One region of the Salinivibrio sp. AR647 genome, then DNA from elsewhere that is predicted to be linked to it. Evidence: predicted binding sites of a transcription regulator. Region 1 holds the regulator's gene; each other region holds the start of a gene.
The links. Region 1 encodes MetJ, which represses methionine synthesis genes. Its sites were predicted from a motif close to TTAGACNTNTANANGTCTAA; they were not measured.

Region 1 (4,291 bases):
GACATGGCGTGGATCCGCGCTGTATACACCGGCAACATCACTCCATATAGTCACGCGGCGGACCCCCGCTAACGCACCGAGCACCGTGGCCGAATAATCTGACCCGTTACGCCCCAAAAGTACGGTTTCCCCAGCTTGATTTTGCGCCATAAACCCCGTAATAACGACGTGAGATTGCGTGTGCTGAGAAAGTTGCTGCCGTAACAGTGGCCATGATGCGCCGCGATCGACCTCAGGTTGAGCCGCACGTTCCGCGCGTAAACAGTGGCGCGAGTCCAACATCACCGCCTGACGACACTGCTGATTAAGCAGCGCAGCTAATAAACGCGCCGACCAAACCTCTCCGAACCCTTGCACATCGGCTTGTACGCTGTCGCTCAGCGCTGTCTCCCCGAGCGACGCGATCGTCGCGATGTCAGCAGATAAGGCATCAACCAACTGTTGTTTGTGATCACCGTTGATCAGATTTTCAATCAAGTCTTGCTGAAAGGCACGGACGCCTTGCAAGGTCTCATGCGCCAACCGGCCATCTTTGCCCAGTTGAGCGAGCCAAGCAATGAGCTGATTGGTCGTTTTCCCCGCCGCAGAGACCACAATTAAGTCGTGCGCCTTTGCATGCGCCGTCAGCACATCGACCACACGGCGATAACAATCTGGGCTCGCTAAACTGCTGCCACCAAATTTATGCAATTGGCGTTGTGATTCGGGGGCGGTGTCCATCGGTTGCGCGTGCATGGCGAGGTCTCTCTTGGTCTCAATAAATATCAATAAAGCGGCGTGCTATGACAGCAACACCTATAGCAATCGGTTTTACTGGTTAGCTAAATGGGCGAAGGCATGCGCCAAATCGGCCACTAAGTCTTCTGCGTCTTCTAGTCCAATAGAAAAACGCAACAACGTCCGGGTAATGCCAGCCTCGGCTTGCGCGTCATCACTCATCGCACGATGGGTCATTGACCCTGGATGCGTGACCAGACTTTCTACCCCGCCCAGCGACTCGGCAAGCGCAAATAAAGATAAGCCTTCAATAAAACGTGCGATCCCAGCGGAGTCCGTGTCCAGCTCGAGGCTGAGCATACTACCAAATCCAAACTGCTGACGGGCGGCAATCTCATGGCCTGGATGTGTCGCCAAACCGGGATAGTAGAGTTGCCGCACCGCAGGGACTGTTTGCAAATAGGTTAATACCGCTTGCGTATTTTGCTGATGTTGTTTAACCCGAGCGCCCAAGGTACGCAACCCTCGCAATGTCATATAACTGTCAAAGGCGTTGCCTGTCGCGCCCAAGCAGTTGCCCCACCACGCTAATGTTGCAGCCAATTCAGGCGTCTTCGCCACTACAGCGCCACCGACAATATCAGAGTGACCATTAATAAATTTAGTAGTGGAATGCACGATGATGTCCGCACCCAGTGAAAAAGGCTGTTGGAGTGCTGGCGATAAAAAGGTGTTATCGACCACCACCCATGCCCCCACTTGGTGGGCCTGTTGGCAGATTTTAGCAATATCGACCACACGCAATAGCGGATTAGAGGGTGTTTCAACTAACACCAGTTTCGGCTGTTTTGCCAGCGCAGCGGTTAACGCCTGGTGATCAGATTGATCGACAAAACTGACCTGCCAAATCCCTTGCTTGGCGCGTGACTCTAACAAGCGATAGGTACCACCATAACAGTCGTGCGGTGCAACAATATGATCCCCTGCATCCAGTAAAGACAACACCAAGTTAATGGCTGCCATCCCACAGTTGGTCACCACGGCACCGGCTCCGCCTTCCAGTTCCGTTAACGCTTGCTCTAACTGAGCTCGAGTTGGATTGCCCCCACGGGCATAATCATAAGTGGGAACGTCGCCAAAAGCAGGAAAACGATAGTTGGTTGATAAATACAAAGGCGGCACAACCGCATGATGTTGCGTGTCAGTGCCAATTCCTGTTCGAACGGCAATGGTGTCGGTTTTTTTACCTGTCATGGTTCATCCTTGCTCTTGTTGCGCTGGCACGGTTTACGTGATCCAGTCGTCATCATACTACTTTACCTCGGCGCTTTTGGGACGTCAACACTTCTAGACGTCTAAACACCTTTGCATGTGGCGGTTAATATAGCTAAAATCTCCGCAGCATCATTCTGGGTATTCCATAATCAAGATAGGTGAGACATGGCGCAGTGGAACGGCGATTACATTAATCCGTATGCCGAACATGGTAAAAAGAAAGAGCAGGTAAAGAAGATCACCGTCTCTATCCCACTTAAAGTATTAAAAATTCTTACTGATGAGCGCACTCGCCGTCAGGTTCATAACCTGCGTCATGCGACCAACAGTGAGCTATTGTGTGAGGCATTTTTACATGCCTATACCGGGCAGCCTCTGCCAACCGATGACGACATCCGTAAGGATAAACCCGATAGCATTCCTGCCGAGGCACGTCGGATCATGGAAGAGTTGGGTATTGAGTTTGACGACAGTGAATACTAAACAAAAAAACCGCCATCGGCGGTTTTTTTATGGTAAGACACTGTTTTCGACTTATAACATGTTCTACTTACAACATATTTTCTTTACAACATGTTTTCTTTACAACATATAGTTGTCTGGCATCTCAATACGGGCTACGCCGGTTTCGACGGCCGCAAGCGCCACGGCACGTGCTACCTTGGGCAGTAAACGGGCATCCATCGGCTTGGGAATGATGTAATCCGGGCCAAAACTGAGTGAAGACAAGCCCGCGGCATCTAAGACCGATTGTGGTACAGGCTCTTTCGCCAAACCACGAATCGCTTCAACGGCGGCCAACTTCATCGCATCATTAATCTCACTGGCACGCACATCTAATGCTCCCCGGAAAATAAACGGGAAACACAAGACGTTATTCACCTGATTCGGGTAATCCGAACGCCCCGTTCCAATGATCAGATCATCCCGGACTTGGTGCGCAACCTCTGGGTTAATTTCAGGATCTGGGTTTGAGCAGGCAAACACGACAGGCTTATCCGCCATCAGTTTTAATGCCTCAGGCGAGAGCAAATCCGGGCCTGATACGCCAACAAAGAGATCCGCACCTTCAATCACATCTTCGAGGGTACGCTTATCCGTGTTATTGGCAAACAGCTGCTTATACTTGTTAATGTCATCACGACGGGTGTGAATCACCCCTTTGCGATCCAGCATGTAAATCTTTTCGCGCTGGGCGCCACATTTAATCAATAGCTCCATACAGGCCACCGCAGCGGCACCCGCACCGAGACACACGATGGTGGCTTCACCAATATCTTTGCCTTGCAACTCGAGCGCGTTAAGCATCCCCGCAGCAGTGACAATCGCGGTACCATGTTGATCATCATGGAAGACAGGCACTTCACAGCGTTCAATCAGCTGCTTTTCGATCTCAAAACAATCTGGGGCTTTGATATCTTCAAGGTTGATACCGCCAAAGGTGTCAGCAATATTGGCTACGGTATCAACAAACTCATCGATGGTGCGGTGTTTAACTTCAATGTCGATCGAGTCCAAGCCGGCAAAACGCTTGAACAATAACGCTTTGCCTTCCATGACAGGCTTTGACGCCATCGGCCCTAAATTCCCTAACCCCAAAATCGCGGTGCCGTTTGAGATCACCGCAACCATATTGCCTTTACCGGTATAGCGATATACGGCATCCGCATCTTGGGCTATTTCACGCACAGGTTCAGCAACGCCTGGGCTGTAGGCGAGAGCAAGATCCGCCGCTGAATCAGCAGGCTTACTGAGTTCGACAGAGATTTTTCCGGGTGTAGGGTATGCATGATAATCCAGCGCTTGCTGGCGTTTATCGTCCGACATGTCGTTTTCCTAGTTATTATCGTGAAGGGGTAACCAATACCGGCAGGGAAGGATGACCGATATTAGCCAGACACTCTACAAACCACACAGGAAAGGTTTGTATAAGGGTAAAGATGGTAACGCAGCGGGGAAACGTCCACCAGTACTAACGCCGTATTCGCGATGATGCTCGGACCTGTTGTCCGAATACTAGGACGATACGATCAAAAAAAGGGACGCTGATGCGTCCCTTCTCTATATTCGGTCAATAGCTGCTTATTTTTTGCTGCTAAGGGCACCGAAACGTTTCTTAAAGCGATCAACACGGCCACCAGCATCAAGGATACGCTGCTTACCGGTGTAGAATGGGTGACATTTGTCACACACGTCTAGGTTGATGTTTTTACCTAGGGTTGTGCTGAACGCAAATTCGTTACCGCAAGAGCATTTTGCTGTGACGGCTTTGTACTCTGGATGGATACCAGCTTTCATA
Region 2 (4,291 bases), on a different contig from region 1:
CAACTTAATGCCCAAAAAAATTGAGACCGAGACGCAATTTATGCGCTTGCTCTCTAATAGCCCTTTACAGGTTGATGTCGAGCTTTTACGTATTGATAACCGACCCAGTAAAAACACGCCAACGGAACACTTAGACACCTTCTATCGCCAGTTTGAAGCCGTGCGTGAACGCAACTTTGATGGTCTTATCGTCACCGGGGCACCATTGGGCTTGGTGCAGTTTGAAGATGTGATTTACTGGGAGCATTTGCAAGATGTGATGAATTGGGCGCATCAGCATGTTACGTCTACCCTTTACGTTTGCTGGGCGGCTCAAGCGGGTTTAAAGCTTCTTTACGATTTACCCAAAAAAACGCGCAAAGAGAAGTTATCTGGCGTCTATCAGCACCAGGTAAATGAAGCACTGGCTACGCATCCTTTATTGCGGGGGTTTGATGATAGCTTTCTCGCCCCTCACTCGCGGTACGCTGACTTTTCACCAAGCTTTCTTGACGAACACACGGATCTCGATATTCTCGCCACCTCAGCACAAGCGGGCACTTACTTGGCGGCGACCAAGGATAAACGTAATGTGTTTGTGACAGGTCATCCCGAATATGACTCACATACGCTGCATCATGAATACCATCGCGATCTTGAAGAAGGGATGGAGCCTGTCGTCCCGATTAACTATTATCCTGATGATGATCCGTCTCAACCCCCCTATGTGAGTTGGCGGAGTCATGGGCACTTACTCTTTGCCAATTGGTTGAACTATTGTGTCTATCAGCTGACGCCGTTTAATCTGGCTGAATTTTCACAATCTAACTTTACGCTCGACGAATAGCAAAAAGGCGCCTAATTGGCGCCTTGTTGAGAAAGAGTGTTTATACACGGGGATTATCGATTTTCTCTTGAGCGGCATTGGCTTTATCAACCATTCCTGTCATGGTCGATCCTTGTACGAGAATAGAGAAAACCACCACCGCATAAGTCATGATTAAAATCAGTTCACGGACGTCGATATTCTTCTCAGGGACGACCATCACACCAGCCGGCACTGCCATGGCCATGGCAAGGGCTAACCCACCTCTTAGGCCTCCCCAACTCAAAATACGAACGGCCCAAGGGTTGTATTGACGAAAGCGATTGAAGCCGAAATAGCAGGCTTTCACACTGAGATAACGAGCGAACAGTACAACGGGTACAACTGCGGCCATAATGATCCAGTCTTCCTTATGGAAGCTAATCTGTAACAGGCTGACCCCGATCAACAAGAACAGTAAGCTATTCAAAAACTCATCGACCAATTCCCAAAAATGGTCCAGATGATCCTCACTCTCTTTGGAGAAGCCAATAAAGCGAGTCCAGTTACCGATCATAATGCCAGATACTACCATCGCCAGTGGCCCGGAAACATGCAACATATCGGCGAGCACATACCCCGCGCTAGGAATAGCCAATGTCAGTAGCAGTTCCATGGAATGGTCATTGGTCGCGCAGATCAAACGGTGAAACAGGTAACCCAATATCAGACCGTATAAAATCCCACCGATAGCTTCTTGTAAGAACAATGCGATCGTACCACCGAGTGTCGGCTCGCTGTCGCCAAACGCCAAGGTAAAAAGCGTCACGAAAATAACAATCCCGACCCCGTCGTTAAACAGTGACTCTCCCTCGATTTGGGTGGTGATCCGCCTAGGTGCCTGTAGCCGCTTAACAATGGCCAACACCGCGATGGGATCGGTTGGAGAAATCAGCGCCCCAAACAATAAACAATAGATAAAATCAAAAGGAATGCCGATCAGTTGGAAGACGCCCCAAATACCGGCACCAACCAGCGAGACAGAGACCAACAGGCCGCCGAGGACGAGGGTGGTGATTTCCCATTTTTGATCAGAGAAATGGGGAAGCTTGACACCAATACCGCCCGCGAATAAAAGGAAACCGAGTACGCCTTTGAGTAAAAAGGCATCAAAGTGGATATCGGTCAATATTTGCTCCGCCATCGCCTTTAACGGAATGGCTTGGTATTGACCGGCGATCACGATCAAAAGAGAAAGGAGTAGAGAGCTTGCAGTGATCGCGATAGTCGTTTGTACTCGGCTGATTTTACTATTAATAAAGGCGATAAAGATGGCAGCAGCAGCCATGAAACTGAGGATTGCGTAGGTAGACATGCAGCTTCCTAGTACGACGAGGAATGAAAGAGTTACAAAATATTAATAGAAATTGCGCTCAAAACGAACAGCTGAATTGAAATAGATCAAAATTAATCGATATTTATAGACGTCTAGATTTCCAAAATGGCTGTGGTAGGATAAAACTATCGCAATCAGGATGGTGATATCACGGGGTAAGAATGGATCGATTAACACAGCGTCTCTCTAAGTGTATTTTGGTGATCGATGGCGGTATGGGCACCATGATCCAAGGCTTAGGACTCGGCGAAGCCGATTACCGCGGCGCACGCTTTAAAGACTGGCATTGTGATGTGAAAGGTAACAATGACCTTTTGGTACTGACGCAGCCTGAAAAAATAGCAGCGTTACACAGCGACTATCTGGCCGCGGGCGCGGACATCATAGAAACCAATACGTTCAACGCGACCCAGATAGCCATGGCCGATTACGACATGCAGGCCATCAGTGCGGAGATAAATTTAGCTGCTGCGCGTCTTGCTCGCGACGTGGCTGACCACTGGACGGCGAAAACCCCAGAAAAACCACGCTTTGTTGCTGGGGTTCTCGGACCCACGAATCGCACTTGCTCTATCTCTCCAGATGTGAACGATCCTGGCTTTCGTAATGTCACCTTTGATCAATTAGTTGAGGGGTATGCGGAGTCCACTGAGGCGTTGATGGATGGTGGTGTTGATCTCATCATGTTGGAAACCATCTTTGATACCTTGAACGCGAAAGCCTGTGCCTTTGCTGTTGAAAAAGTCTTTGATGCCCGAGGTGTGCGCTTACCCATTATGATCTCTGGCACCATCACCGATGCGTCTGGTCGTACGCTCTCTGGGCAAACCACCGCGGCGTTTTATCACTCTTTACGCCACGTCGAACCGCTTTCTTTTGGTTTGAACTGTGCGCTGGGGCCAGCCGAATTGCGTCAGTACGTCAAAGAGCTCAGTGAGATCTGCGAAGGATTTGTTTCGGTTCATCCCAATGCCGGTTTACCCAATGCGTTTGGCGAATACGATCTCTCGCCTGAAGACATGGCAAAACATATCGACGAATGGGCCGCTTCTGGCTTTATTAACCTGGTGGGTGGGTGCTGTGGTACCACACCTGAGCATATTCAAGCGATCAGCGAAGTGGTGGCGAAACATGCCCCCCGTGCGCGCCCCTCTCAGTCTGTGGCATGTCGACTATCAGGGCTAGAACCGCTGACTATTAATGCTGAAAGCCTGTTCGTGAACGTGGGGGAGCGCACTAATGTCACTGGGTCGGCGCGTTTTAAGCGTTTAATCGTCGAAGAACAATACGACGAAGCGCTTGAGGTGGCGTTGCAGCAAGTGGAAAACGGGGCGCAAATCATCGATATCAATATGGATGAAGGCATGTTGGATGCACAGCAAGCCATGGTACGTTTTCTCAATCTGTGTGCGGCTGAGCCCGATATTGCTCGGGTACCGGTGATGATTGACTCCTCAAAGTGGGAGATCATTGAAGCCGGACTGAAGTGTATCCAAGGTAAAGGGATTGTGAACTCAATTTCTCTTAAAGAGGGGGAAGCCGCGTTTATTCAACAAGCCCACTTAGTCCGTCGATACGGTGCCGCTGTGATTGTGATGGCGTTTGATGAGCAAGGCCAGGCTGATACACGTGAACGTAAAGTCGAGATTTGCACGCGCGCGTATCACCTGCTGGTTGATCAAGTCGGCTTCCCGCCGGAAGACATTATCTTTGATCCTAATATCTTCGCGGTGGCCACCGGCATTGATGAGCATAATAACTACGCGGTCGACTTCATCAACGCGGTCGCAGATATCAAACAAACCCTGCCGCATGCCATGATTTCAGGTGGCGTGTCTAACGTGTCTTTTTCGTTTCGCGGAAACAACCCAGTGCGTGAGGCGATCCATGCGGTGTTTCTCTACCATTGCATTAAAAACGGTATGGATATGGGCATCGTCAATGCTGGCCAGTTAGCCATTTATGATGATTTGCCTGAATCGCTGCGTGTGGCGGTGGAAGATGTGGTGCTTAACAAAGACGATGGCGCCACGGAACGTTTACTGGCGTTGGCGGACAGCTACCGCGACCGCGGTGAAAACGAAGTGGCAGAAACCGCGGAGTGGCGCAGT
Region 3 (4,291 bases), on a different contig from region 1:
TGACGTTTTCTGCGTCTACGTTGTCTTTGCGGGCTACAATCAGGTTCACGTAGGGTGAGTCCTTCCCTTCAACAAACAGGCCGTCTTTGCTTGGGGTTAGGCCGATGCCAGCGGCAAAGGTATTGTTGATGATGGCAATATCCACGTCTTCCAGTGAGCGAGGCAGTTGTGGGCCTTCCAGTTCAATAATTTCAATGTTTTTCGGGTTTTCAACGATATCGAGCTTGGTAGCGCTGATGCCAGCACCTTCTTTGAGTTTTAGGATGCCTTGCTGCTCAAGCAGTAGTAATGAACGGCCGAGGCTAGCAGGGTTATTCGGCACGGCAATTTGCCCGTCTTCTGGGAGATCGGCCACGCTATCTAACTTATAAGAATAGGCCGCAATCGGATACACAAAGGTGTTGCCAGCAATCGCAAACTCGTAGCCGCGATCTTTGATTTGTGCATCTAAGTAAGGCTTGTGCTGAAAAGCATTCACATCAACCGATCCATCGTCCAATGCTGCGTTGGGCGACACATAATCGGTAAAGGTGATCAGCTCAACGTCGAGGCCTAACTTCTTGGCTTCTTTTACTGCGTGCTCGGCCACTTGTGCTTCTTCGCCTGCCATCACGCCCACGGTGATGCTGTTGGCATCGCTAGCGGCTTGCTCTTTTTCTCCGCACCCGGTGAGTAGGAGTGTGGAGGCGAGGCCTAAGGTGGTTAAAAGTGTTTTAATGGTGGTCTTCATTGTCTGTCTCCCTTGATAAAATTGTCCGTCGTTTACGGTAAGTGTTGTGTTTTATTATCGGTGATCGGTTCGGCGTACCAAGTAATCGCCTAAAGATTGTATGGCTTGTACCAGCACGACTAGCATGACAACGGTGATCAGCATAACCGTGGTATCAAAGCGCTGGTAGCCGTAGCGGATACCGACATCGCCTAGGCCGCCACCGCCCACGGCTCCAGCCATAGCAGAGTAGCTGACGAGGGTGACCAAGGTAATGGTTGCGCCATTAATAATGCCAGGTAGCGCTTCGGGTACGAGTACTTTATAGATAATTTGCAATGGGGTAGCGCCCATGGCTTTGGCTGCTTCTTCTAGTCCCGGTGGCAGCTCTAAAAGCGCCGCTTCGACCAGACGTGCAACGAAAGGGATGGCGCCCACTGTCAGCGGGACAATTGCTGCCGCTGTTCCAATCGAGGTGCCGACGAGCAGGCGGGTAAAGGGAATAATCGCAACCAACAAGATAATAAAGGGGATCGAGCGACCAATATTCACCACCGCGCCGAGCGCTTGATTAAACTTGGGTTGCGCTAGCAGCCCGCCTTTTTTGGTGACGTGTAGCATCACACCTAATGGGATCCCAATGGCAAAGCCTATCAGGCCGGAGGCAAAGACCATATACAGGGTTTGACCTGTCGCTTCGGCAAGCAAGTTAAGCAGGGCGTTGTTTTCGTTGACCCAATTTATAAGTTGATCAATCAACATAGCCAAGTACCTCCGTGTTGACATGGTGCTGGTTGAGATAGTGGATGGCGTCTTCGACCGCTTTTTTCGGGCCCATAATCTCTGCCAGTAGTAAGCCGAATTTGACGCCGCCAGCGTAGTCGATATCAGAGCTTAAAATGCTGATGTCGATATCAAACAGCCTTGATATTTGACTGATCAATGGATCATCCACGGTAGCGCCGGTAAATTCTAGGCGCACCAAGGGGTAGCTGCCGTCAAAGTAGGTATCTTTTAAGCGTTGGGCATAGTCATAAGGCACCGATAAATCCAAGGTTGAGCGGATAAATTGTTTCGCTAAGTCGGATTTCGGATGGGCAAAAATGTCGCCCACTGGGCCAGATTCGACCAATTCACCGTCACCAYTAATGGCAACGTCGTGACAAATGCGCTTCACCACGTCCATTTCGTGGGTGATCAATAAAATGGTCAGGTTGAGCTTTTCATTAATGGTTTGTAGCAGTGACAAAATCGATTGTGTCGTAGCAGGATCCAGTGCGCTAGTGGCTTCATCACACAATAATACGTCTGGGCTTGGCGCCAGTGCGCGGGCAATCGCGACACGTTGTTTTTGTCCGCCACTGAGGCTAGCCGGATAGACATGACGCTTATCGGCTAAACCAACTAAATCGAGTAACTCGGTGACTCGGGTTTCGATCGCGTCACTGCTCGCGCCGCTCAGTTCAAGCGGTAGAGCGATGTTGTCGAAGACCGATCGCGATGACAGTAGGTTAAAGTGTTGGAAAATCATCCCGATTTGACGGCGAGCTTGGGTTAGATCGCGATTGGATAACGCGGTGAGGTTAACGCCTCCTACCTTTACCGTGCCGCTGGTTGGGCGCTCGAGCAGGTTAACCATTCGGATCAGCGTACTTTTGCCGGCACCAGAGGCACCGATCACACCAAATACTTTTCCTTTCGGGATAAATAAGTTGATGTCGTTAAGGGCATGAATTCGGCGCTCCCCGAGTTCGAATACCTTGTTGAGTTTGGATATCTCAATCATCACATGTCCTTGGCGATAAATTTGATCACAGCCGACTGACTCAGCGGTCTATCCCGCGCTCTTGCTGTCGTTCTGGTTATTGATGCTATGAGTTAGGTAAAATGAAGTCAATGGATATTTTTACTTCTGGACGTCTAAATGGCAATAAGGCTAATCGGTTGGTTATAAATAAAACAGTCAACGAGATCTCAAGCGTGCTTGATCTCATCGACTAAAGCGTGTTCACTAATAGCCTTTCTAACTCTTTGTTCTGATTAAGTGATATGCCAACTGCCTTGATTGATACCACGATGTTGACGCTATTTATTCCCACCTTCTTTTTTGTGTCAATCACACCGGGAATGTGTATGACACTATCCATGACCCTGGGGATGACTATCGGAGTTAAGCGTAGCCTACATATGATGTGGGGCGAGCTCATTGGCGTCGGTCTTGTGGCGGTTGCGTCAGTGGTAGGAGTGGCGGCCGTGATGCTGAACTATCCTAGCGTGTTTCAGGTGTTTAAGTATGTGGGGGGCGCGTATCTGGCGTATCTCGGCGTACAAATGTGGCGATCGCGTGGCAAAATGGCAATTCCAAAGGAAGAGGCGTCGGCGCCGAATGATATCTCTGCGTTATCGTTGGCGGCACAAGGTTTTGTCACTGCGATAGCCAACCCGAAAGGCTGGGCATTTATGATCTCACTGTTGCCGCCGTTTATTAACCCTGCGATCTCATTGCCCAGCCAGCTGAGCGTGCTGGTGTTGATCATTCTTTGCACGGAATTCAGTTGTTTAATGTTGTATGCCAGCGGTGGGCGCACCTTACGTCAGTTTTTGCAGCAAAAGGGTAATGTGCAATTGCTGAACCGAATCGCCGGCACCTTGATGATCGGTGTCGGCTTTTGGCTGGCGTTGGGGTAATTAACGGCCGTGATGGTGTGTAATCACTCTGCAAAATAGTGCTTTGGCGGTCGCTAAAATCGCATCCGGGAAGTCATAGTCAGGGTTGTGCAGCTGTGGGTGGTGCTCGCCGCTGCCAATGCCAAATAATGCGCCGGGCCAGCGGGCAAGAAATTCGGCGACATCTTCTGACCAACGCATGGGCCCCTTAAGCCAGTGAACCTCTAACCCCAGCGATTGCGCCGCGTTGACCACGACTTGGTTATGCGCTGTGCTGTTTTCGGCGGCAATAAACGGCTCGTGCCAACTTAGATCCACGGTTAATTTTGCTCGGTCGGCGATGGCGTTTACGTGATCGACTAACCGGGTTTGCATGGCATGAAACGTGGCGTTGTCGTCGCTGCGTAGGGTCGCCATCACGGTGGCCTCGCCGGGCGCAACGCCAAACGCGGGGTCGCCAAGTTGGGCGTGAACTAGCGTCACTAAGCTGAACGTGGAAGGATAAGCGTCAGGAAGTTGTGTAAGCATACGCATCACGTCACTCATGGCGTTTGCCGGGCTGACCCCGCGCTCTGGGTAAGCGGCATGGGAGGTTTTGCCGTGCAACCGAATCGCAACACCGGTTGAGGCGCAGGCAAAGGTGCTTGGGCGCACCACTATCTGATGTTGGGCAAAGCCTGGCAGATTATGAAAGGCATAAACATTGTCGATGTGGCGGGTTACTAAAAGCGGATCGGCACACAGACGTGCTGCACCTTCGCCGGTTTCTTCAGCAGGCTGAAAAGCGAGAATGACAGTCCCCTGTTTAGGGGGTGTTTGGCATAGCTCGGCAGCGACGGCAAGCAAGGCGGCAGCATGGCCATCGTGACCGCAGGCATGCATGATGCCATCGTGACAGGATGCATAATCAAGTTG

Region 2: a site for MetJ is predicted at 2,265-2,284, ahead of metH (methionine synthase). Genes of this name have one in related genera too.
Region 3: a site for MetJ is predicted at 2,614-2,633, ahead of metN (methionine ABC transporter ATP-binding protein MetN). Genes of this name have one in related genera too.

What each region holds. Positions count from the first base shown of each region.
Region 1 is NZ_MUFE01000009.1:97,894-102,184, reverse strand. Features, by position in the region: gene BZG76_RS12010 (bifunctional aspartate kinase/homoserine dehydrogenase II) at 1-735, opposite strand, end outside; gene metB (cystathionine gamma-synthase) at 811-1,971, opposite strand; gene metJ (met regulon transcriptional regulator MetJ) at 2,158-2,475, shown strand; gene BZG76_RS11995 (malic enzyme-like NAD(P)-binding protein) at 2,575-3,819, opposite strand; gene rpmE (50S ribosomal protein L31) at 4,075-4,290, opposite strand.
Region 2 is NZ_MUFE01000001.1:366,496-370,786, reverse strand. Features, by position in the region: gene metA (homoserine O-acetyltransferase MetA) at 1-826, shown strand, start outside; gene BZG76_RS01690 (cation:proton antiporter) at 867-2,159, opposite strand; gene metH (methionine synthase) at 2,342-4,291, shown strand, end outside.
Region 3 is NZ_MUFE01000002.1:66,558-70,848, forward strand. Features, by position in the region: gene metQ (methionine ABC transporter substrate-binding lipoprotein MetQ) at 1-730, opposite strand, end outside; gene BZG76_RS02860 (methionine ABC transporter permease) at 785-1,471, opposite strand; gene metN (methionine ABC transporter ATP-binding protein MetN) at 1,461-2,495, opposite strand; gene BZG76_RS02870 (LysE family translocator) at 2,759-3,397, shown strand; gene BZG76_RS02875 (amidohydrolase) at 3,398-4,291, opposite strand, start outside.